Regions from separate parts of the Paenibacillus sp. FSL H8-0283 genome, predicted to be linked through region 1. Evidence: riboswitches for the same ligand, from Rfam matches in the RefSeq annotation. Region 1 holds a riboswitch; each other region holds the start of a gene.
The links. Region 1 has a riboswitch for S-adenosylmethionine ahead of mmuP (S-methylmethionine permease). Riboswitches for the same ligand answer to the same signal wherever they lie in the genome.

Region 1 (7,801 bases):
TCATCAGATCCTGACGTTTGAAAAAGGACTGAATGACCCTGACGCTGTGCACAACTGGTGGGCTTCTCAGGATGGAGTTCAGGTGTCCCCTTTGCTAACGTATCGTACATTTTCAGGCATCATTTTGAATGAAACTCACATCCCTAACATCTACCTGTACATGTTTAATACGCCTCCACCGCCATGGGGTGTGGATGAACTGATTTTCTCAAGCGGGACGCCCGACACAGTTCCCGAACAAGGCTCCGTCTGGATTCCAACGTCCATGGCGAATGCTTATCATATCTCGGTAGGTGATACCATTGGCTTCAAAACCGGCTCAAGCACACTTGAATTGAATGTATCGGGCATTGTCATCGATGTACCATACGGGGCACCCTTCTCCAATACAGCACGGGTCTGGATGAATCCTGCCGATTATCAACATGATCTCGCTACACTTGCTGGCAACGAGAATCGTATGATGGGCATCCATTTTAACGATTACAGCATGAATTCGGTGTATTGGGAACGGTACAATCGTGAGACAGGTATTCCGTTTCTGGAATCCAAAATGGAGTTCGAGGCCATTGCCTCTTTTTATCTGATCATCAATCAGGTTATTGGATTCATCATGATATTCATGGGTGTTGTCATGCTCTCTATCGCCCTGATGACCATCGGATTTACGATTGCGGATGCCATCCTGGCCAATTACAGAACGATAGGAATCCTCAAATCACTAGGTCTGACTTCCCGAAAAACGATAGGCACCTATGTTATTCAATATGCATTGATATCCATCGTAGCCATTATCCCTGGACTTGCACTCAGTATATGGATATCCAAATGGATCATTAATATTTCTGTATCCTCTCTTCGAGTGGGGAATCAGAACATTCCAGTTCAAGGATTGGATGCGGCCATACTGGCCGGCGTACTACTATTTACTCTAGTGATTCTGTTCACTGTGTTACATGCCAAAAAGGCACGTAGCATACAGCCCGTGCAGGCTATTCGTTATGGTATGTCGGAGACAGATCACAGCCGGATGGCTGGCAAAATGAATTCGCCATTGGCGCACTGGATCGGGTTCACACGACTGCCTGTGACCGCCGTGCTTGGATTCCGACATGTGTTCAAAAACACCAAAAGCTCTGTTCTAACAATCCTGCTGACTACCATGGCTTCCTCCGTACTAGTTTTGGGGTATGTTCTGCTGACCAGTATAAACGGAATTGAACAGACCGCAGCTAAATGGGGGTATGACAATGCCAATATCGCAGCAGTCGTAGTGAACAAAAGTAACTTCCCCAAGGCTGAACTAAAGCACGTGTTAGCGCAGGATTCGAGGATCAGCAATGTAGGCTGGCAAGGGAACACAACGGGTGTAATTAGCCCGGAGTCTTTGGCAGCAGTAGAGGGCCAATCCATCAGTCTCAACTTGAGTGTACTGGACGGGAGTTATCAGGAACTTGGATTCGAAACGTTAAAAGGGGTTAACCCACAACATGCGAATGAAATTGCCATTGGTGTAAGTGTAGCCAAAACATCAAATAAAGATCTCGGTGATCTTATCGATATCTATATTGAAGGAGAAAAGCGTACATTCCTCATCACAGGCATCTATCAGGCGTTCGCCAACATGTCTGTTTCAGGCAGAATCACCATTGATGCCATGAGAAGTGTGAACCCGGATTATAGTGAATTTGATGTTATCTTCATCAATGTGAACGATATGGCACAAGCGGCTAAGGTTGCCTCTGAATTAAATGAGCAATTTAAAGATTTTGCTTCGGTATTCACTCAGAAGACTTTGCTTGATTCGGTTTACGCGGAAGCCGCTAACATCCTGATCTATCCGATGAGCCTGATTGGATTGCTGTTTATCATTGTGACGTTCATCATTATTTTCAGTACCTGTAGAATCAATATCCGTAAAGAAAGCAGAACGTACGGGATATACAAATCGCTGGGAATGACATCTCGTCAAATCCGGTTGTCGCTCACCATGGGAATGTTCATACTGTCCTCCGTGGGAGCCATACTGGGTATTTTCGTCGGCGTATACCTGCTGCCTCTTCTACTCGAAATGGTCCTTTCCGGTTATGGTATCGTACAGCTTCCACTGATCCTGCATTGGGGTGGAATGGTACTGTTCACCTGTCTAAGCATCATTGCAGCCAGTCTTGGCTCGTGGTTCTCTTCGAGAATCATTCGGGAAGCATCGCCACGTATACTGGTTATCGAATAATGTAATCAGAATGCCTTAACACAATAAAACAAGCCCTTCCATACCTCTATAGGATGTGGAAGGGCTTGTTATCATGATATGAACTAATTCCGCCATTTCTTCGCAAGTGCACCAATCTGATGTGGCGTTGTTCGGCAGCAGCCGCCAATAATTTTCGCGCCCGCAGCAACCCACTGCTCCGAAGCATCACTCATGCTGCCACAGGTACCCTGTCCGCTCCACGTCTTCGTTGCTGCATCATATACTTCTCCCGAGTTCGGATACACAATAACAGGTTTATCGCTGGTACGGCTCAAAATACCCACTGCTTCCGTCACCACTTCCATCGGAGCACAGTTCAGGCCAATCGCCGCAACCTGCGGCTCGGAGCCAAACTTCTGTGCACATACCTCAAGCGGTGTGCCCTCGCTGATGCTTGTCCCGTCTTTTAAAGAAAAAGATAACCAAGCATACGCATGAGGGAACTCCTTCAGTACATCAACCAGCACCTGTGCTTCCTGCAAGGAAGGAATCGTCTCAAACGCCAGAATATCAGCACCTGCTTCAAGCAGCGCCGCCATACGCGGACGGTGAAATGCGACAAGCGTCTCATCCGACACGCCGTAATGACCCACATACTCAGAACCATCCGCCAGATAGGCGCCGTACGGTCCAACGGACCCGGCAATAATTGGACGTGAACGAAGACAGTCTTCTTTGCGATCCCCTGTACGATCTGTTAAATGCTCCTCATTCTCCACGTTCTCGGAACGTACCGAAGGAGCTTCTACAGGCTGACCTGTTGAGCTTTCTCTCTCTACTAAACTACTCTGAACTTCTGCCCACACGTCATCTCTCGCCTGTACAGCCAGTTCCACCGTCTTGCGGATCAGCTCCAGTGCAGCCTGTTCATCAATCCTTCTCTTGCGGAAACCATCCACCGTCGCCTGATAACTGGATGTAATCGCACAGTCGGCTCCTGCTCGAAAATAATCTGCATGGACCTGAACAATAACATCCGGATTCTCAAGCAACACACGAGCAGACCATAGTGGATCATCGAGATCACATCCATGCTGTTCGAGTTCCGTAGCCAACGCTCCATCCAGAATCATGACCGGATGTTCACGAAGGATCTGTTCCATGGGGTTAGTCTGTTGTTCTTGCGTCATGTACTTGTCCTCTTTTCTTATTCACACGTTCTGTCAGATAATAAGCAGCGTAACATACTGCGATAAACGGAACCCCACAATACAGCGCAATTCGCTGTGTCGGGTCAAAGGCAATACCTATGCATGAAGCCAGGCATAATATAAATGAAACAATTGGTACCACCGGATACAGTGGTGTGCGGTAGACCAGATCTTTGACCGCATGTCCTTCCCGGATATATTGTCTGCGGAACATGTATTGGGAAGCGCTGATGCTCATCCATACCGCAACGACAGCCAGACCTGAAATGGAAACCAGCGTAATATACACCGTACCTGGCGCAATGATGCTGGACAGCAAGGCCAGCGCACCACCCACCATACTAATCAGAAGTGCATTCAGCGGTACTCCGCTTTTGGTCAATTTGGCAAACCACGGAGAGATCGTTCTTTTGTCAGCCAGAGACCAGAGCATACGTGAAGATGCATACAGGCCTGAATTGGCAGCAGAGAGAATCGCCGTCAGAATAACAAAGTTCATAATGTCTGCTGCATAGGGTACACCCACCCGCTCCATTACCGCTACAAACGGACTTTCCAGTACACTGGCATCCGACATGGGCAGCAAGGCCGACAAGATAATAATCGTTCCGATGAAGAAAATAACCAAACGCCACAGCGTTGTATGAATAGCCTTTGGTATCGTCTTTTCCGGGTTCTCCGTCTCACCGGCGGCAATGCCGATTAACTCGGTGCCTGAGAAGGCAAAGTTTACAGCAAGCATGGTCATCAATATCGCTGTAGCCCCATGAGGGAACCACCCGGATGCGGTAATATTCGATAGAAATGGAGCCGGTTCAGAATCCGCCATGGGAATGAACCCAAACATGGCTGCGCCACCGATAATAATGAAGATTACGATAGTCACTACTTTTACAGATGAGAACCAGAACTCGGATTCCGCAAAAAATTTCACCGTTAGAGCGTTAAACAGAAAGATCATCAGTGCAAAAACCGCGCTCCATATCCATACGTTTACCGATGGGAACCAGCGCTGCATAAGCAATCCGGCGGCTGTGAATTCGGAGCCAAGCGCAACAGTCCAGGTTAACCAGTATAACCAAGCCACCGTGTAACCTGTTGCCGGTCCGATATATTTGGCTGCATAACTATGAAATGCTCCCGTCTCTGGCATATGAACAGACAGTTCACCAAGACAGAGCATCACCAGATATACAACGATGGCTCCGATCAGATAGGACAGAATGGTTCCCAGTGGTCCCGCCTGCTGAATGGTGTAACCTGAGCTGAGGAATAATCCCGTTCCAATGACTCCTCCGAGAGAGAGCATGACCACATGCCGTGCCTGCATTTTCCGCTGAAAATGCCCTTTGTCGTTGTTGTTCTCCATACCTGCTGCTCCCCTACTTCTTCATCCAGAAAAAACAAAAAAGACCCACTCTGCCTAAAGAGTGCGCCGTTACTGACAAATAAAAACAAACGCTCCTATCTATCAGGCTTTCACCCGCTGGAATTAGCACAGTATCCTTCAGATCTGTTGCTGAGGTTTCTAAGGGCCAGTCCCTCCACCTCTCTGGATAAGAAAATGATTTTTTACTAATATAGCGATCTATCATGAATGTGTCAACAATTAAATAATATATGGCACACCTCGCTATTCGGTGGAAGACCCCGGATTCGTGATGGTGGTCTTTACCTCATAGGTGATCGGCACGGTGCTAAAAATTTTATCCCAATCGTCTTTGACTTTTTTCCATGTTTTAGGTTCTTTAATACGCAAGCTATCCCGAAAATCCGCAACATCTACTTTATAGGTATGCTGCAGTTTGTATAACAACTGTCGAATCTGTTGTTTGGCAAGTTCAGCAAATTCTTTTTCCAATTCACTGAGATACGCACCTTTTTCCTCTTCCTCGGGAGCACGCCAATCCTCCATCAACCAGCCTTCGGATTCAGTTTTCACATGGAATGAAATATCATCGCCAACCACTTTTGGAATTATTGTTGTTTTTTTCTTCTTCATTTCATATACAACAGTGAACCCCTCTTTATTGTATGTCTTCAAGATACCTCCTTTTTCTTTAGGTCTGAGCCAAGATAGCCCTTCTAGATCCGTTTGGCTGAGTTCCCCGATGAATTTTGTTGTTTTCCCATCAAAGATACTGGCACCGGAGAACTTGTCCTCTCCATTGAAGTTCAGTACATTCTGGAGCAAAAAGCTGGAACCGGATTGCATTTGTGCATCTAATTTGGAGAGTAGAACGGGGTCCAGGATTTTATTGGACAAGTATGAATTACCGGTAATACCTGTAAGATAAAATGCTGGAATCCGGGAAGGATCATCTGAAGTCAGTACATCAACAGCGCGATGATGGCTAATCAACACCAGACAGTTAGGACGAATATCGTTATCCCGAAGTACAAAATCCAGCAGCTGGTCCAGACCATACTTTTTGGCGATATCCTTGGACACAACGATAACCTTCAGATGATGTCCGATGAGCGGATGATCTCGTCTCAGTGCAAACTGACGAAAGATTTGCAGCAAGGAATCTCCGGTAAGCTGTTCATTGGAATAGGACGTTTTACCAGAAGCAGGCGAACCGGATTGTTGGCTCTTCTGACTGCTGGAATTACCGGGAGCAATCTGTACCGTGGCTGTCACATTGTTCTGCTTGGAATACCCTCCTCCCTGATTGGCGATGTTCTCCTCAAATTCCGTCTCTTTGCCGATATCGATCCCAAGACCAACGTAGACACTTAGATCCTCTATCTCTCGACTGCTCCAACATCCGGATATCGTTAAGAGAATGCATAATACAGTGGCTAAGCGTAACAACATGCGGAATGTAATCATGCATGCTTGCCTCCTTTTTTGCGAATCAGACTTAACAACAGTAGTACCAGAGGTAAAATGCCAAACAAAAATACGGACACATTGCCTAGCATATCTCCTAGTACGAAGGTATCATCCACTGTTTTGGGTATCATTGCTGTCAGATAAATGAACGGCAGCAGGCCGTACATGATGCCTTTGATTTTTTTGGAACGAAACAAATCACGAATACCCACCGAAGCGCAGTAATGTGTAATTGCTGTAGTCGAAAAGATTTGCATAATCCAGATGACCAGCAATAAGGATTCAAAACGCTCGAATATCAGACCCTGGATTTCGAAGCTTCTTACCAAATCCAGCGTTGGCCAGGTTCGAGTTTTGATGCCATCGAGCGATAAACTGCCTATAACCATCACCACCGTGATCAAGTAGATAATAGTGGATATGAGTATCCCCCAGGTCATCGCTTTATTGCTCTTCTTCGGATTTTTCATATAGGCAGTCATGATTAACATCACCTCATAGCCTGTATAAGATAATAGTGAAGGCTTCAACCCTTGGAAAACCGGCATGACCCCATCACCGAGTACGGGTCTCAGATTGCCAATTTCGAATAGCTGATTACTAAGCAAAATTTCAATCACAAATATAATAATCGTAATTGGAAGGATGATCTCAAACACGCGTACGATAACGCCAAGCCCGCCTGAAATCATATATACACCGATCCACATGAAGACCATCACAATCGCCCAGGTGGGGGTGCGTTCGAGCAGATACATCCCAGTTACTTCAGCCATAACTCTGATTTCGAATGCGGCAATAACTATGAAATACATAATCATAGACAATCCCAGTATGTAAGCAATCCAGCTGCCCGTAATCTCACGGGTGAACTGGAAGACGGTTTTCTCCGGAAATCTGCGACACAGGGTAACCAGAATTATTCCGACACCTATGATAATGAATCCAGATAGGATAATGGAAATCCAGACATCCGGTGTTCCGACAGCTTTGCTGGTCGTTCGAGGTAGTGTCAATATCCCGGCACCAAGCATGTAATTGACAATAATTACAACGGCCTGTGTCGTGGTTAGCTTTCCTTGGGAGCCATTCACTTAGTTCACCTCCAGACCTTCAGTAGATGGAATTCCATTTATTTTTTCCGATCATCATCGATCGGATTAGTCATTTTGGGACGCATTCTCATCATATTTAGCGGTGCACGGATAACAAAATCCTTCCATTCATTCATGTGATAGGGAACGGCTGGTGCAACATAAGGTACGCCAAAGCTTGAGAGTCGTGCCAGGTGTGTACACACAAGCAGAAAGAACATAACCACGCCAAACAATCCGAGTACGGCTGCGCTGAACATAGCGGCAAATCGTAGAATCCTTAGCGTTAATCCCGCACTATAGACCGGAATCGTAAAGGAAGAGATGGCTGTTACCGCAACGACAATGACCAGAAATTGGCTTATTATTCCCGCTTGCACGGCTGCTTGGCCAATAATCAGACCTCCTACGATACCCATCGCTGGCGCAATCGGTTTGGGCAAGCGTATCCCGGCCTCCCTCA
Region 2 (7,801 bases), 3.0 Mb from region 1:
CGGAGTAATGAAGCAGGAGCACTTGTTCTCGATGGTTCGTAGCAAACTGCAGGAGTTGCTGGCTGGATACGTTCAGCATCCGGCACTTCAATCTGACATTGACCAGTATGTTGTTTCACCAGGACTAGGTGACAATGCGGGTCTGTGTGGTTCGCTGGCGCTTGCCAAGTTGGCATTGAATAAGTAGGTCATTAAGGGATTGACGAATTTTACCATTGTGGTATGATATGGGCAACAGCATAGTACGGTTAATGAGGAAGCACCTCTCTTGCATGGATTTTGCAGGAGGGGTGTTTTTTTGTGCTGCCTGTAGGTAGTATCTCTAACTCGTATAAGCTGAATATTCAAAGGGAGGGAACGAAAATGGAAGTCATTTTCATGAACAGATTGTCCAGAATGTCAGATCAGAATGCAGAGTATGCACAGTTATGGATTGGGGAAGAGGAAGATAGTTGGCAGCTGGGATGGAGTCGCTACGAGGAAGGAGAGCGTGAGGACAGCATCTGGTATGAGGGGACTTCTTGGGAGGAGCTGCTTCATATTTACCGTCATCAGCTTGCCATACAGATGAGTGAGGGGTACCGACCGCAGTTGCAGGGGTTATTTCATGAGAATGATGATCTGAAGTCACGCAGTTATGGTGGACAGCGGCTCCATTGTTACAGTGAGTTATACGGCAATGAACAATTATATACGGATCTGTGCACATGGCGCAGGAAGAGAGCTGTGTCTGACCGGAAGGCACCGTATTTTATTGCAACCAATCGTCTGCTGCGTTTGATTAGTGCCTTTGTTCCGCAATCGCTGGATGAACTGATGCAACTGCCGGGCGTAGGAGAGAGCAAAGCAACTGAGTATGGTGCGGAATGGATGGAGATTACAACCGGACTGGAGCGTTCAACGACATTCCCGCTGGACTGGGTATACACGGCGCTGAAGGAAGAAGAGTATGAGAGTTGGTTATACAAGCAGAGAGAGCAGAAGTATAAGCAGGAACTTGATAAGTTCACCACGCGTAAGCAGGTGCTTGAAGGCATGAAGGAAGGGTATACGTTAGAGGAGATTGTTAATCGATCCGGATTATCCCGACGTGAGTTGGTTGAGCTGTTAGAGGCACTGGATCATGAAGGTTATGACACCGATTGTCTTCTTGATGTGGAGCTGGCAGTGATGCCAGAAAACGAACAAGAGGCCGTATGGAGTGCGTATGAGGAGCTTGGAGATACGTTCCTGAAGCCAGTATTACATAAGGTGTATGGAGGAGAGAAACCCGATGGAGGAAGTCTGGAGCAGGTCTATGAAAGACTGCGCATGATTCGAATCCGCTTCCGTCGGCACGCAGAGACAGAGAAGAATGTTGGTTAATAATCAGGAATGAAAAAAGACGAGGCGTTTCTCCGGAGGAGCGCTTCGTCTTTGTTATTTCATACGAGTTCATACCCAGTCTTTCTTGCGGAAAATGAAGAACATGCTCAGGCCCAGGGTAACCATTAGGCCAATCACAACAAAATAGCTGTATTTCCAGTTAAGCTCGGGCATATTCGTAAAGTTCATACCGTATATACCGGTAATGACCGTCAGCGGCATGAAGACCGTGGTAATGGCGGTAAATACACGCATGATTTCATTCGCCCGGTTCGCAATACTGGATTGGTAGGCTTCTCGCAAGTTGCCCATCAGGTCGCGATAAGTCTCAAAGGTTTCAGATATTTTTACAGCATTCTCATAGATGTCACTGAAATACTTTTGCAGTTGATCATCGATGAGACGCAGATCTTTTTTATTCAAGGTGTTAATAACCTCTTTCTGAGGTCCAAGGACTTTTTTCAGCCACAGAATCTCACTGCGTAGCCCGATGATTTCATTCAGATGTGACTTTTTGGTGTGCATCAGAATGTCTTCCTCAAGCTTCTCGATCCGTGCTTCAATTCGGTCACCTACGGTGAAATAATTATCAACAATCAAGTCAACCAGCAAATACAGCAGACGATCCGGTGTACTGATTTCCTGTTCCCACAGGATGGGTTTCAGTGTGCGCAATTCGCTGACCTTGTGCTTGGTAACACTAATAATGAAATGTCTGCCGAGGAATAAGTTGACCGCACGTAGAAATATCTCTTCATCATCAAAACGGATGCTATTAATCACAATAAAATAATGGTTCTCATAAATTTCAATCTTCGGACGTTGTTCTTCGTCACTAAGACAGTCTTCCACAGCCAGATCATGCATCAAGAACAGCGGCTGAAGTACCGCCAAATCGTCTATGTCTGCATCAATCCAGTAAAATCCTTCCGCTGGTGGAGTCAGCGCCTGCTGAATGTCGTCCACCGGAATAAATACACCGTTGTTTACCAACCGGATTTTCATCGTTAATCTACTCCTTCTGCACCCGCCAACTTGGCGGATATTATCATTATGGGCGCAAAAAGAACAAATCAGCCGGTCGGCAGCGGAGCCTGGAGATCAGGGCTGCGTTCACTATATAATCAAACGGAAGTCACGTCCCGTTGCCGGCATGCTGATGTTAATTCTTTATGCAGTTTGTCGGAATTCGGCTGCCAGTCAGGCCTCGGGTCGCCATCCATTTAATATGTCACCTCTCACATAAGGGTTTATAACACCTTGTTTAGTATACCGCTGGTACAAGGTGCTTTCAAGCGCAAAAATGTGTCTATTTCGCGCCCTGAGGCAGTGTATGACAACGGATGATGAACGGTTCCGATCTGGGAAGCAGACATCGAACTGCAACTTGACGTGAGGGCATTAATGTAATAAAGTAGACGGTGAACCATATTTAATTACAATCTAATACAGCGAAATCTTATCAAGAGTAGGTGGAGGGACTGGCCCGATGAAACCCGGCAACCGGCGGTATACCGCACGGTGCTAATTCTTGCAGCGACTAAGTGTCAGGTGGCACTGTTGTAACTGAGAGATGAGAGAGGCGCATATCTATTTTACATATGACCTTTCTCGAAATCCGAGGAAGGTCTTTGTCATATGCCCCGACTTCTCAGCAGTGATTTTCGCTAAGGAACTTGAGGTTGTTTGTAACGTTGGATGAAAGAGCAATTCAATGTTTTTACAAGCTCAAGGCAGTCTATAACTGTATTGATGTGAAGACATCAAGCCAAGGGTGGCTGCATCTATCTATGCACAAGGAGGAGTTAGACTTACTATGCCAATCAAAATACCCGATACTCTACCAGCAAAAGAAGTACTTGAAGGAGAGAATATCTTCGTCATGGATGAAACTTCTGCATATCAGCAGGATATTCGTCCACTCCGTATCGCTATATTAAACCTGATGCCCACAAAGGAAACGACCGAAACACAATTGCTTCGTCTGGTGGGAAACACGCCTATTCAGGTGGATGTCGTTCTTGTACATCCCAAATCCCATACGTCGAAGAATACGTCTCAAGAGTATTTGGATCTGTTCTATAAAACCTTTGATGAGATTGAGCACCGTCGTTTCGATGGAATGATCATTACGGGTGCCCCGGTGGAACAGATGGATTTCGAAGACGTGAACTATTGGAATGAAATCCAGGAGATCTTCGAATGGACCAAAACCAATGTGACTTCAACCCTCCACATATGTTGGGCTTCCCAGGCAGGTTTATACCATCATTTTGATGTACCCAAGGTTGCACTTGATGAAAAGTGTTTTGGCGTTTTCCCACATACCATCAATAAACCACATGTTCCATTGTTGCGTGGATTCGATGAAGTATTCAACGTTCCACATTCCCGTCATACGGAAGTGAGACGCGAAGATATTGAAAAGAATGAGAATTTAGAGATTTTGGCTGAATCCGAGGAAGCGGGGATCTTCCTGGTTGCTACCAAAGACGGCAAACAGATTTTTGCCACAGGACATGCCGAGTATGACCCGTTCTCATTAAAGTGGGAGTATGACCGGGATGCAGCCAAAGGGTTGGATATCGCATTGCCTAGGCATTATTATCCGAATGACGACCCTTCCCGTGTGCCACCAGCTACTTGGCGCGCTCATGCCAACTTATTATTCTCTAACTGGCTCAATTACTATGTGTATCAAGAAACACCTTACGATATTGGCCCGCAAATCTAATCGAGATTACAGGAGGATGCAGCAATGGAAGACAACAACAAGTTGAAAATCGAAAGCCGCTTAGCACAAATTGGGTCCATCAATGAACCGGTAACAGGCGCCATTAACTTTCCGATCTATCAATCCACTGCGTTTCGCCACCCTAAGCTTGGACAAAGCACGGGGTTTGATTATATTCGTACGACTAATCCAACCCGTAAAGTATTGGAAGAAGCCGCCGCAGCGCTGGAGTCCGGTGATGCAGGGTTTGCCTGTAGCTCGGGAATGGCTGCGCTGCAAACGATTTTTGCCATGTTTGGTCAAGGGGATCATCTGATTGTATCGCTGGATCTGTATGGTGGAACCTATCGTCTGCTGGAACGTATTCTGTCCCGTTTCGGCGTAACTGCTAGTTATGTGGACACGAATGACCTTGCAGCACTGGAGAAGGTTCGTCAGCCGAATACCAAAGCTGTATTTATTGAGACACCAACCAATCCACTGATGATGATCACCGATGTGGAAGCCGTTGCTTCCTGGGCGAAAAGTTACAACCTGTTGACCATTGTTGACAACACGTTGTTGACTCCATTTTTCCAACGTCCGATTGAACTGGGTGCCGATATCATCATTCATAGCGCTACCAAATATCTGGGCGGACATAATGATGTGCTCGCCGGACTAATTATTACCAAAGGTGAGGCGTTATCTGCTGAGATGGCGTTCCTGCATAATTCCATTGGAGCGGTATTATCTCCAAGTGACTCCTACCAGTTGATGAAAGGTATGAAAACGCTGGCTCTTCGCATGGAGCGTCATGAGCACAATGCACTTACTATTGCCAAATACTTGCTTGAGCACCCAGCGGTGGTTGAAGTGTATCATCCAGGTCTATCCGATCATCCGGGGTATGAGATACAGAACAAACAATCTACCGGTAACACAGGTATCTTCTCTTTCAAAGTGAAGGATGCACGTTATGTTGAACCGTTGCTGCGTCATATCAAACTCATTGCTTTTGCCGAAAGTCTCGGCGGAGTCGAATCACTTATGACTTATCCCGCAGTACAGACTCATGCGGATATTCCCCTTGAAATTCGTGAAGCCGTAGGTGTGGATGATCGTCTGCTCCGGTTCTCCGTAGGCATCGAACATGCAGATGATCTGATTGCAGATCTCGGCAATGCTCTGACAGCTGCACAACAGGAAGTGGAAGGAGGCGTGCACTCATGAGTGAGTCCAACAACAAGCCCAATTCCGAGTTGAAATTTGATACCAAGTTGCTCCATTTTGGCGATGAGATTGACAAAACGACTGGAGCCTCCAGTGTACCGATCTACCAAGCATCAACATTCCATCATTTTGATATCTTCAATCCGCCTCAACATGATTACAGTCGTTCGGGAAATCCGACACGTCAGGCTCTGGAAGATTACATCACATTGCTGGAGGGCGGCGCACGAGGCTTTGCCTATTCTTCGGGGATGGCTGCGATCTCAAGCGTGTTCATGATGTTCTCGGCAGGGGATCACATGATTGTAACGGAAGATGTATATGGAGGTACGTATCGTTTGCTTACTTCCATATTAAGCCGTATGCAGATCGAGACAACCTTTGTAGACATGACCAATATAGATGAAGTAAAAGCGGCACTCAAGCCAAACACCAAGGCAGTATATATGGAAACACCGTCCAACCCTACACTGCGGATTACGGATATCGCTGCTGTAACTGACTGGTCGAAGGAACATGACCTGATCACAATTCTGGATAACACCTTTATGACACCGTACTATCAGCGTCCAATTGAGCTTGGTGTGGACATCGTCGTACATAGTGCTACGAAGTTTCTCGGAGGTCACAGTGATGTACTGGCAGGGTTAGCCGTTGCTCGCACGGAATCACTTGGCGTACAACTAAAACAGTTGCAAAATGGACTTGGAACTGTACTCGGGGCACAAGAATCTTGGCTTCTGATGCGCGGGATGAAAACCTTGGGGGCTCGCATGGCTCATAGTGAACGGAGTACAGCCAAACTGGCGGCATGGCTTAATGAGCGCAGTGATATTACCGCTGTATTTTATCCTGGACTTGAGGATCATCCGGGCCGTGAGGCACATGAGCGCCAGTCCACAGGATATGGAGCTGTCGTTTCTTTTGACGTCGGTTCAGGTGATCGTGCAAAAGCAGTTCTTAACCGGGTGAAGCTCCCCATTGTTGCTGTAAGCTTGGGAGCTGTGGAGAGTATTCTGTCCTACCCAGCGATGATGTCTCATGCGGCAATGCCGGCTGAGGTTCGCCGTGACCGTGGCATTACAGATGGATTGCTGCGCTTCTCAGTAGGTCTGGAAGATATCGAAGATCTCATTGTAGATTTGGAGCAAGCACTTCAGGAATCCTAACAAAAGTGGATGCCCGAATACGCCGATGCGTATCACATAAGTTCGAACTAATTCTTTTCCATATGTAAAAATTTTTACTTATTTTTAAAGCACCTGTACATAAGGTGCTTTTTTTCACATGTAACCTGTGTTACGATATGTGGAGTACAGAAATACGATGTTGCCACCAGAACTTGCTTCTCTTGAACAAGTTGGGACGGATCGTTATATAATTTCTCTTCATGAGGGAGGCTTTTTTACGATGAGTACGGTAGACCGTATCTTAGATAAAGCCCTTCGGGGCGAACGTTTGGACTTGGAAGACACGATTGAGCTATTTGAATCGAATGAAGTGGACAAAATCGGGGCAGCTGCTAATGTCATTATGAAACGCATGCACCCTGAACCATACAGAACATTTGTAATTGGGCGTAACGTCAACTACACAAACGTGTGTGATGTGTACTGCCGTTTTTGTGCTTTCTACCGCAGACCTGGTTCGGATGAAGGTTATGTGCTTCCGGACGAAGTTATTTTCCAGAAGATTCAGGAAACGGAAGATGTGAATGGTACCGAGATTTTGATGCAAGGTGGAACGAATCCGAACTTGCCTTTCAGCTATTATACAGACCTGTTGAAAGCCATCAAAGAGCGTTTCCCAAACATCACGATGCACTCTTTCTCACCCGCTGAGATTATGAAAATGGTTGAAGTTTCCGATGGTCTTACATTGGAAGAGGTTGTACGCGCCATTCACGAAGCTGGTCTGGATTCCTTGCCTGGCGGCGGCGCTGAAATTCTGGATGACCGCACACGTCGGAAGATCAGCCGCTTGAAAGGTTCATGGCGGGATTGGATGGACGTTATGCAAACTGCACACCGCATCGGTATGAACACCACGGCAACGATGGTTATCGGACTTGGTGAATCGATGGAAGAGCGTGCATTACACTTGCTCCGTGTACGTGAAGCTCAGGACGAATGTATTGCGAACAAGTATGACTCCGAAGGTTTCCTGGCGTTTATCCCTTGGACTTTCCAGCCGGATAATACAAACCTCAAGCTGGAGCGTCAGACTCCAGAAGAGTACTTGAAGACTGTAGCCATCAGCCGCCTGGTACTTGATAATATCAAGAACATTCAATCCTCTTGGGTAACGATGGGTCCTGAGATCGGTAAGAAGTCGCTTGAATTTGGCTGTAATGACTTCGGTAGCACGATGATTGAAGAGAACGTTGTATCTGCTGCTGGTGCAACATATAAAGTTAACATTGAATCCATTCTCCGTTTGATTCGGGAGTCCGGTTATATCCCGGCACAACGTAACACCCGATACGAGATT
Region 3 (7,801 bases), 330 kb from region 1:
TCAATGAACATTTTATCCGGTATAATGAATTTAGTTGTGAAATAAGTGTCAAAGTACCGAAACAAGCGGAGAATATTCTTCGCCATCTTAAACCAACAGCGGGTGAGAAAAAATTGAAACACTTAACTTTGTTTAAATGGTTAACCGTATTAACCTGTCTTGTCATGTTTCTGGCTACTTTTGGTGGAGGCATCGTAACCAAAACGGAATCAGGCCTTGGCTGCGGAACAGAATGGCCTTTATGTAACGGAAAACTCGTTCCCGCACATACTGTGGCTTCACTCATTGAATATTCCCATCGCGCTGTAAGTGCACTGGCTGGACTGTTGTCCATTGCCTCGTTTGTTGCTTTTCTGCGGTTTGGCAAATCACGCCGTGACCTGCAATTGTTTTCTTTCTTAACTCTGGTATTTGTTATCGTCCAGGGAATCATGGGGGCTTTTGCCGTTGTCTTCTCCCAATCTTCAGCAGTCATGGCACTGCATTTTGGTTTTGCACTGATTGCTTTTGCGAGTTCTCTAATGATGGCGCTGGGCATAAGGCAGGAGGCCAAAGATGGCGGATTGGAGCGCCTGAATAAATACCCTCGGGTTAGCAAAAAATTCAGGAATCTGGTCTGGTTCTCCACCATTTACACATATCTCGTGGTATACACAGGTGCATTTGTGAGTCACACGGATTCTGCCGGCGGATGTTCTGGATTTCCGCTTTGTAACGGTCAGATTATTCCTGAGCTTTCGGGTGGGGTAGCGGTTGCTTTTGCTCACCGTGCAGCAGCTGCGTCGCTCGTGATTGTTATCGCAATCCTGGGTCATTTCGCTTACCGTAATCATCCGGACAACAAGGAAATGCGTACTCTGGGTGTGGTATCCGTTGTTCTTATTCTGATGCAAGTAGTCATTGGTATTTTCATGATGGTGACAATGAACCGTCCGGAAGTATACATGTTCGTAGCTCTTGCTCATATGCTGGATATCGCCATATTGTTCGGAGTCTTAACGTATATGAGTTTCCTGGTGTACAAGCTACATCGCCCGGCTAATCGTTTTTAAATATGAAAGTCCACCATCCAGTGATGTACATCATTGGACAGGTGGACTTTGTTTGATGTCAGAGGGATCAGGGCAACCTATGGCAAGCAGCAATTACACGGAATGAATGATGATTCGTTTACGGTGATGAATTCTTGTTGATTTGGAAAAGAGGAGGTTAGATATGCTGCGAACGTTGTTGGGGGAAAAGCCACGTATAAACGAAGGTAAATTGAAGGCAGCGATGGACGCAATGGCGCATACGCTTGAGTTATTTCAACGACAAATGCATGTGGACCATGATCCCACGCATGACTATCGGAAACTGTATGTGTGGACTCAGGGACTCATCTCCTCACTGGATGAACTGGAGCAAAGCTGTTTCGCTGCTGCTCATTTTCGTAAAAAGGTCGTTGCAGGCTCAACGGATGATATGACGGCGACTGAAAAAGCCGAGTATGCACGTTATGTGTATTTCTACAAAGATGGCTTTATCCGCTGCTTTGCCATTCTGGATAAAGTCGGCACAGTATTAAATGAAATATTCCAGCTGAATACTTCCAATACCAAAGCGCATTTTTCTTATTTTACTATGTTAAGGCAGTTCGACTATGCAAGGGAGCATCATGATCTTGCATTGCAATTAATACAGATCAAGGACTCTTATCGTGAACCGATGAGCAAGCTGCGCAAGCGACGTAATATGGAAATTCACTACATGAACTCAGAAATGCACGATGACCTGTGGCAGTTACACCAGACCTTGCAAGGTAAAGTGAAATTGGAGGATCTGAATCAGCATGTGCAGGAAATGCGTCAGGGCGTGGATATGGTCTGTGAAACGTTAACAGCCTCTTATAGTTATATCAATAAAATATGGAAAAGAAATAATTCCCTTTGACAAATCGGAATACTTGGAATATACTGAGTTTCAATCGAATGTTACATGGATATAACTGATATTTCGGAAGTTACGTTCACATTATAAAGCATAAACTACATGAACTTATAAAATCCTACAACAACATATTTCTTATCGAGAGCGGCGGAGGGACAGGCCCGATGAAGCCCGGCAACCGATTTGTAACGACATGATACATGTATCATTCGTTATAGATGTTAGGTGCTAATTCCTACAAAATGGTGCAAGACACGATTTTGGCAGATGAGAAGGTATATTCTTTCACGTGAAGAGCCCTCTTTGTATCTGCAAAGGGCTCTTTTTTTGTACTTTAAGGGGAGTTTTCCTTTAGATCGGGTAAAGATACATGTAGGTGGTTGGAAAGGGGCAAGTGCGATTGATTGAATTAAAAGGTTTAACGAAAACGTACGGCAAAGGGGCAAAATCTACAACAGCGTTATCTGAGCTGAATTTGAGCATCCAAAAGGGTGAAATCTACGGTGTGATTGGCCATTCTGGAGCGGGCAAAAGCACATTGATTCGCTGCATTAATTTGCTGGAACGGCCTACGGAGGGTGAGGTATGGGTCGACGGAATCAACTTGACTGAACTGAGCAAAACCGAATTGCAGCAACAGAGACGCAAGATCGGGATGATTTTTCAACATTTTAATCTGTTATCTTCGGCAACGGTATATGACAATGTAGCTTTTCCACTAAAGCTTGTGAATACACCCAAGGAAGCCATTGATCGCAAAGTGAAGGAAATGCTCGCACTGGTTGGTCTGGAGCACCATAGCAGCAAATATCCGGCTCAATTATCGGGTGGACAGAAACAACGTGTAGGGATTGCGAGAGCACTTGCAAGTGATCCAAATGTGCTTCTCTGTGATGAGGCTACTTCGGCACTTGATCCGCAGACGACAAATTCAATCCTGAAGTTATTGCTCGACATTAATGAAAAGTACAACCTTACGATTGTGCTGATCACACATGAGATGCATGTCATTCAGAACATCTGTGACAAGGTGGCTGTCATTCATCAAGGTGGCATTGTGGAACAAGGACCTGTAACAGACGTGTTCTTGAAGCCGCAGCATGCGATTACGCGGGACTTCATGATGCGTGACCATGAAGCTGGACTTGCTCTGGAAGAGACCGCTCTGGCAAATGCAGGCGTTGAATTGCAGGCAGGTGCTGCTTCCAAACTTGTGAAGATATCCTTTCTGGGTAACAAAACGTATGAAGCGATTTTGTCTAGAACGGTACGTAAGACAGGCGTGGATTTTGCCATCCTGCAAGGTACAATCTCTACGATCAAACAGGTTCCTTATGGGCAGCTGACCGTTCGGTTCGAGGGTGATTCAAATGCGATTGATCGGACGATATCAGAATTAACCGCTGAGGGACTTGATGTGGAGGTGCTTCGTTAGATGGATTTTTCAACAGTTCGCTGGGAAGAGGTTGGTAAAGCTTCCATTGAGACACTGCAAATTTTGGGTGCATCAGGCTTGTTTACCGTAATTTTTGGTTTACCGCTCGGGGTGCTGCTGTTCATGACAGCCCGATCTGCTTCAACCAAATCACGGGTGGTGTACATTATACTGTCCCTGATTGTTAATATTTTGCGATCGATCCCATTTATCATATTGATTGTTGCTATTATTCCATTCACTCGTTCGCTCGTCGGTACAGCTACAGGGGTGCTTGGTGTTATACCACCTTTGGTTATTTCGGCAGCTCCTTACTTCGCTCGACTGGTAGAGACAACAATGCGTGAAGTGGATCGTGGTGTCATTGAAGCGGCACAGGCGATGGGTGCATCGACCGGACAGATCGTAAGACGGGTGCTGTTGCCTGAGGCACTGCCTGGACTGCTTGCTGGTATAACGATCACCATTGTTACGCTCGTCTCCTATACGGCGATGGCGGGCATGGTTGGCGGTGGAGGTCTGGGAACACTGGCAATCAACTATGGATACTTCCGTTATCAAAATGAAATTATGATCATATCCGTAGTGTCGATGATCATTCTAGTGCAAATTCTCCAGATGGCTGGAGATCGCTTGGTTACATTTTTCACCAGGAAATAACACATAGATAACATGATGGATATGCATTAATGCAGATGCCACATGACAAAATGATTAGAGAAGGGGTTTTACACATGAAAAAATGGTCTTTTGCTCTACTTAGTCTTATGTTGATTGCGGTTCTCGCAGCTTGCGGAAACAACAAGGACGCCGATAGCGGCGCAGACAATTCAGCAGGTGCACCTCGTACAGTTGAATTGAAAGTTGGAGCTTCACCTACACCACACGCAGAGATTCTGGAAAGCATCAAGCCTGAACTGGAAGCACAAGGTATCCGTCTGCAAGTCGTTACATTCAACGACTATGTTCAACCCAATCAGCAACTTGCTGACAAAAAATTGGATGCAAACTTCTTCCAGCACCAACCATATCTGGACACAGAGAATAAAGAACGTGGATTCAACCTCGTTTCTGTAACACCTGTTCATGTTGAACCTTTTGGTGGATACTCCAAAAAGATTAAGTCTTTGGATGAATTGGCAGACGGCGCAAAAGTAGCAATTCCAAATGATCCATCCAATGGTGGACGTGCTTTGTTGCTGCTTGCGAAGGAAGGTATCATTACGCTGAAAGACAACACAAATATTACATCTACGATTCAAGATATCACAGCCAATCCGAAGAACCTGGATATCATCGAGCTGGATGCAGCCATGATGCCTCGTCAATTGGATGAAGCGGATCTGGTATTTATCAACGCTAACTATGCGCTCGAAGCGAACCTGAATCCGGCGAATGATGCTTTGCTGATCGAAGATCTGCAAGGTAACCCATACGCAAACATCCTCGTTTCCCGTGAGGACAACAAGGATGCAGATGCAATCCAAAAACTGGCTGCTGCTCTGCACTCCGAAGAAGTGAAAACATTCATCAAAGAACGTTATAAAGGAGCAGTTGAACCTGCAACTGAATAATTCACGATATGTATGATATGATGTGAAGCTATTAAGAATAAGCCGTATATCTCTTCTGAAGAGATATACGGCTTATTTTATGTTTCCTAATCTGTACTGACGTGGGGATCAACATAAGTCAAAGTTTTTCCGGTTTATCCACGTCAGAATGATGCCCAGATTGGAGGTAGTAGGATAATTCATTCTGATCAGCATACTGCTGTTCATCGGCTTCTTGCAGGTACGTCCTCTCGGAGGGAGAGAGTTTCTCTTCTTCTCCGTGTGAGCTTTTGATTTTGTATCTGATCCAACCGATTAACCCAAGGACGACAACGAGGATCAAAGCCCATCCTTTTTTGAGCAAAAGAAGAGCACTGAATTTTTGGGAAGCCGTGTACCCGATCCCGCCCATCAGAAGACTGTTGAGCCCTATGGTGGATGTTTTGTCAGTCGAAGCATTGTACTCCTCGTAGGTATATCCTGCATTGATGCTAAGTTGATTAAGGACAGTTTCCTCGAATACCTGGCGGCTCTGTTGAAAGTTGTCCGTATCGGTAACCAGAATGGCTGTGATGTACCCTTCGCGTGTCAGGAGTTTTACATTGTAATTGACCATGGCTTGCTGATCAGCATTCTTAAAACCGAGGGAGTAAACCAACTGATGTTTGGTACTGTCATATGTCGGTTCGATCTCCCACCCCGTTATGTACGTTCTATATTCAGGATCAAATTCTCTGTTATCTTCTTCTGTGCCTCGGATATAACTGCTTAACAGCTCTTCGGCACTTAAATTTTGATCGTCATCATGGATATGACCTGTCTTCACGTACTCGAACACAACATACCACGAGCCGAATTCACTATTGCTGGTTAGGCTTCCGATTTCGTTCCCATTAGGCTTTCCATCACTGTTAAGTATCGAGCGTTGGGTATTGGGCTTATCCAGATAGGAATGGCTTTCAGGGACTTCCAGGGTGGCCTTACCGTCCAAAGAGACAGATGCTGGTCCAGTAATCCAATCGTACTCATCTGGTGCTGGCTCATTCTCACTTGCCGCTGATACCTGTAAGGCACTAGAGACTGTGAATAAACTCAACATTAAAAGTGTAAGAAATAATATCCATCTTTTGTTCTTCATATTCGTGTAGAGGTCCTTTCAGGTTATATCCTCGACAGTACCATAGGTGTTTAATTTCAATCAAGATATATTTGGAATTAAAGGTGAATAATCCCTTGTGGATAAGCGAGTTGTAGGAGGACGATAAATCTTTTATACTGGATAGTGACTGCTCTTTGAAGAGGGGGATGAACGTGAAGGGAAAGATTGCCCTCATAACGGGAAGTGCCAAAGGTCTTGGTAAAATGACGGCCCTCAGTCTGGCAGATCAAGGGTGCCATATTGCCCTGAACTATGTACACAGCAGAACAGAAGCTGAGGCTTTAAAGGCTCAGATTATAGCCAAGGGTGTGCGGTGCATTGCCATCCAGGCTGATATATCCAAGGTGGAAGATATCTCTTCATTGGTTGAGCAGGTGGAAGGTAACCTTGGCAGCATTGATATTTTGGTGAATAACGCAGGTCCATTTATCCGTGAACGACGATTATTTGCGGATTATTCTGAAGCTGAGGTCCAGATGCTCGTGCAGGGAAATCTGTTGGGACCGATGTTACTGGATCAGCGTGTATTGCCAGAGATGAGACGCAAGCAATGGGGACGCATTATCCATTTTGGCTTCAGTCATGCTGGAGAAGCGAGATCTTGGCCTCATCGCGCCGTATATGCGGCTGCCAAGGTGGGTCTGGTATCTTTTACAAAGACACTCGCGGTTGAAGAAGCCCCGTATGGAATTACGGTTAACATGGTATGTCCAGGTGACATTCGTGGTGCGAACAAAGAGAAAACGATTGATGAAATGGCAGGCATCATCGACGAGGAAACACCAAGAGGGCGTCCAGGCAGCGGTGAAGATATTGCACGAGTGATTACGTATCTGTGCCTTGATCATTCCGATTTTATAACAGGTAACATTATGGATGTATCTGGAGGACTTGATCCGATTCGTCCGACCATACAGCGTGAGGATACTTAAAAGGTGAATTGAAGGATTGTACGTGGAATCTGGTAAAAGGGACAGATGAAATGGACTCTCTGCATATGCACACAAAAAAAGAGCCCTCCGCTTCATGCGAAGCGAAAGGCTCTTGAGGTTTATTTCGTGAAGGATTGATTAGAATACTTGTACGACTTCTTGTACACCCTCAACTTCTTCGAGAAGGGCACGTTCAATCCCGGCTTTTAAGGTAATGGTGGAGCTTGGGCAACTGCCGCAGGCACCGACCAGTTTCAGCTTAATAATGCCGTCTTCCACGTCGACCAGTTCCACGTCACCGCCATCGCGTTGCAGAAACGGACGAAGTTTGTCAAGCACATCAATTACTTCATCATACATGGTGCTTTGTGCGTTTTCGCTCATTTTTTTCAACTCCTTTCCCCTATATTATATTACAAATGGCCACAAATTAAAATGGTCAAACAAAGCAGGTGAACCTATATGAGACCGATTATTGAATTTTGTGCCAATAATATGCATTTTGGCACAGATGAAGTCATGGATCAACTGGAAGAAAATCCAGACTACGACGTGATTGAATACGGCTGCCTCACCAACTGCGGCCAATGTTCTATGACTCCATTTGCACTGGTGAATGGCGAAGTTGTCATTACGGACAAAGTGGAAGATCTATATAACGCCATTCTGGCCAAAATTGGCGAAGCCGATGCCTGGGACGAGCTTGATCTCGACTAACCGAGATGGCGCTTGGACATCCAGAGCACACCACTTTTCAAAATACGAGGTACACGTCCCATCATGGACGTTTTGC

Region 2: it holds a riboswitch for S-adenosylmethionine, as region 1 does, so the genes downstream of both, metA (homoserine O-succinyltransferase) here and mmuP (S-methylmethionine permease) in region 1, are expected to answer to the same signal.
Region 3: it holds a riboswitch for S-adenosylmethionine, as region 1 does, so the genes downstream of both, MHI52_RS25590 (methionine ABC transporter ATP-binding protein) here and mmuP (S-methylmethionine permease) in region 1, are expected to answer to the same signal.

The regions. Positions count from the first base shown of each region.
Region 1 covers NZ_CP150295.1:6,127,303-6,135,103, forward strand. Annotated here, with positions in the region: gene MHI52_RS27145 (ABC transporter permease) at 1-2,233, shown strand, start outside; gene mmuM (homocysteine S-methyltransferase) at 2,317-3,384, opposite strand; gene mmuP (S-methylmethionine permease) at 3,362-4,774, opposite strand; SAM riboswitch class I at 4,867-4,968, opposite strand; gene MHI52_RS27160 (Ger(x)C family spore germination protein) at 5,039-6,241, opposite strand; gene MHI52_RS27165 (spore germination protein) at 6,238-7,338, opposite strand; gene MHI52_RS27170 (spore germination protein) at 7,377-7,801, opposite strand, start outside.
Region 2 covers NZ_CP150295.1:2,022,724-2,030,524, forward strand. Annotated here, with positions in the region: gene MHI52_RS09300 (ROK family protein) at 1-187, shown strand, start outside; gene MHI52_RS09305 (HRDC domain-containing protein) at 364-1,365, shown strand; gene corA (magnesium/cobalt transporter CorA) at 1,435-2,370, opposite strand; SAM riboswitch class I at 2,822-2,945, shown strand; gene metA (homoserine O-succinyltransferase) at 3,182-4,099, shown strand; gene MHI52_RS09320 (PLP-dependent transferase) at 4,124-5,311, shown strand; gene MHI52_RS09325 (PLP-dependent aspartate aminotransferase family protein) at 5,308-6,480, shown strand; gene mqnC (cyclic dehypoxanthinyl futalosine synthase) at 6,722-7,801, shown strand, end outside.
Region 3 covers NZ_CP150295.1:5,795,518-5,803,318, reverse strand. Annotated here, with positions in the region: gene MHI52_RS25600 (heme A synthase) at 114-1,052, shown strand; gene MHI52_RS25595 (Cthe_2314 family HEPN domain-containing protein) at 1,216-1,932, shown strand; SAM riboswitch class I at 2,062-2,203, shown strand; gene MHI52_RS25590 (methionine ABC transporter ATP-binding protein) at 2,330-3,364, shown strand; gene MHI52_RS25585 (methionine ABC transporter permease) at 3,365-4,024, shown strand; gene MHI52_RS25580 (MetQ/NlpA family ABC transporter substrate-binding protein) at 4,099-4,938, shown strand; gene MHI52_RS25575 (DUF2167 domain-containing protein) at 5,057-6,016, opposite strand; gene MHI52_RS25570 (SDR family oxidoreductase) at 6,229-7,008, shown strand; gene MHI52_RS25565 (NifU family protein) at 7,147-7,392, opposite strand; gene MHI52_RS25560 (YuzB family protein) at 7,471-7,725, shown strand; gene MHI52_RS25555 (NAD(P)/FAD-dependent oxidoreductase) at 7,722-7,801, opposite strand, start outside.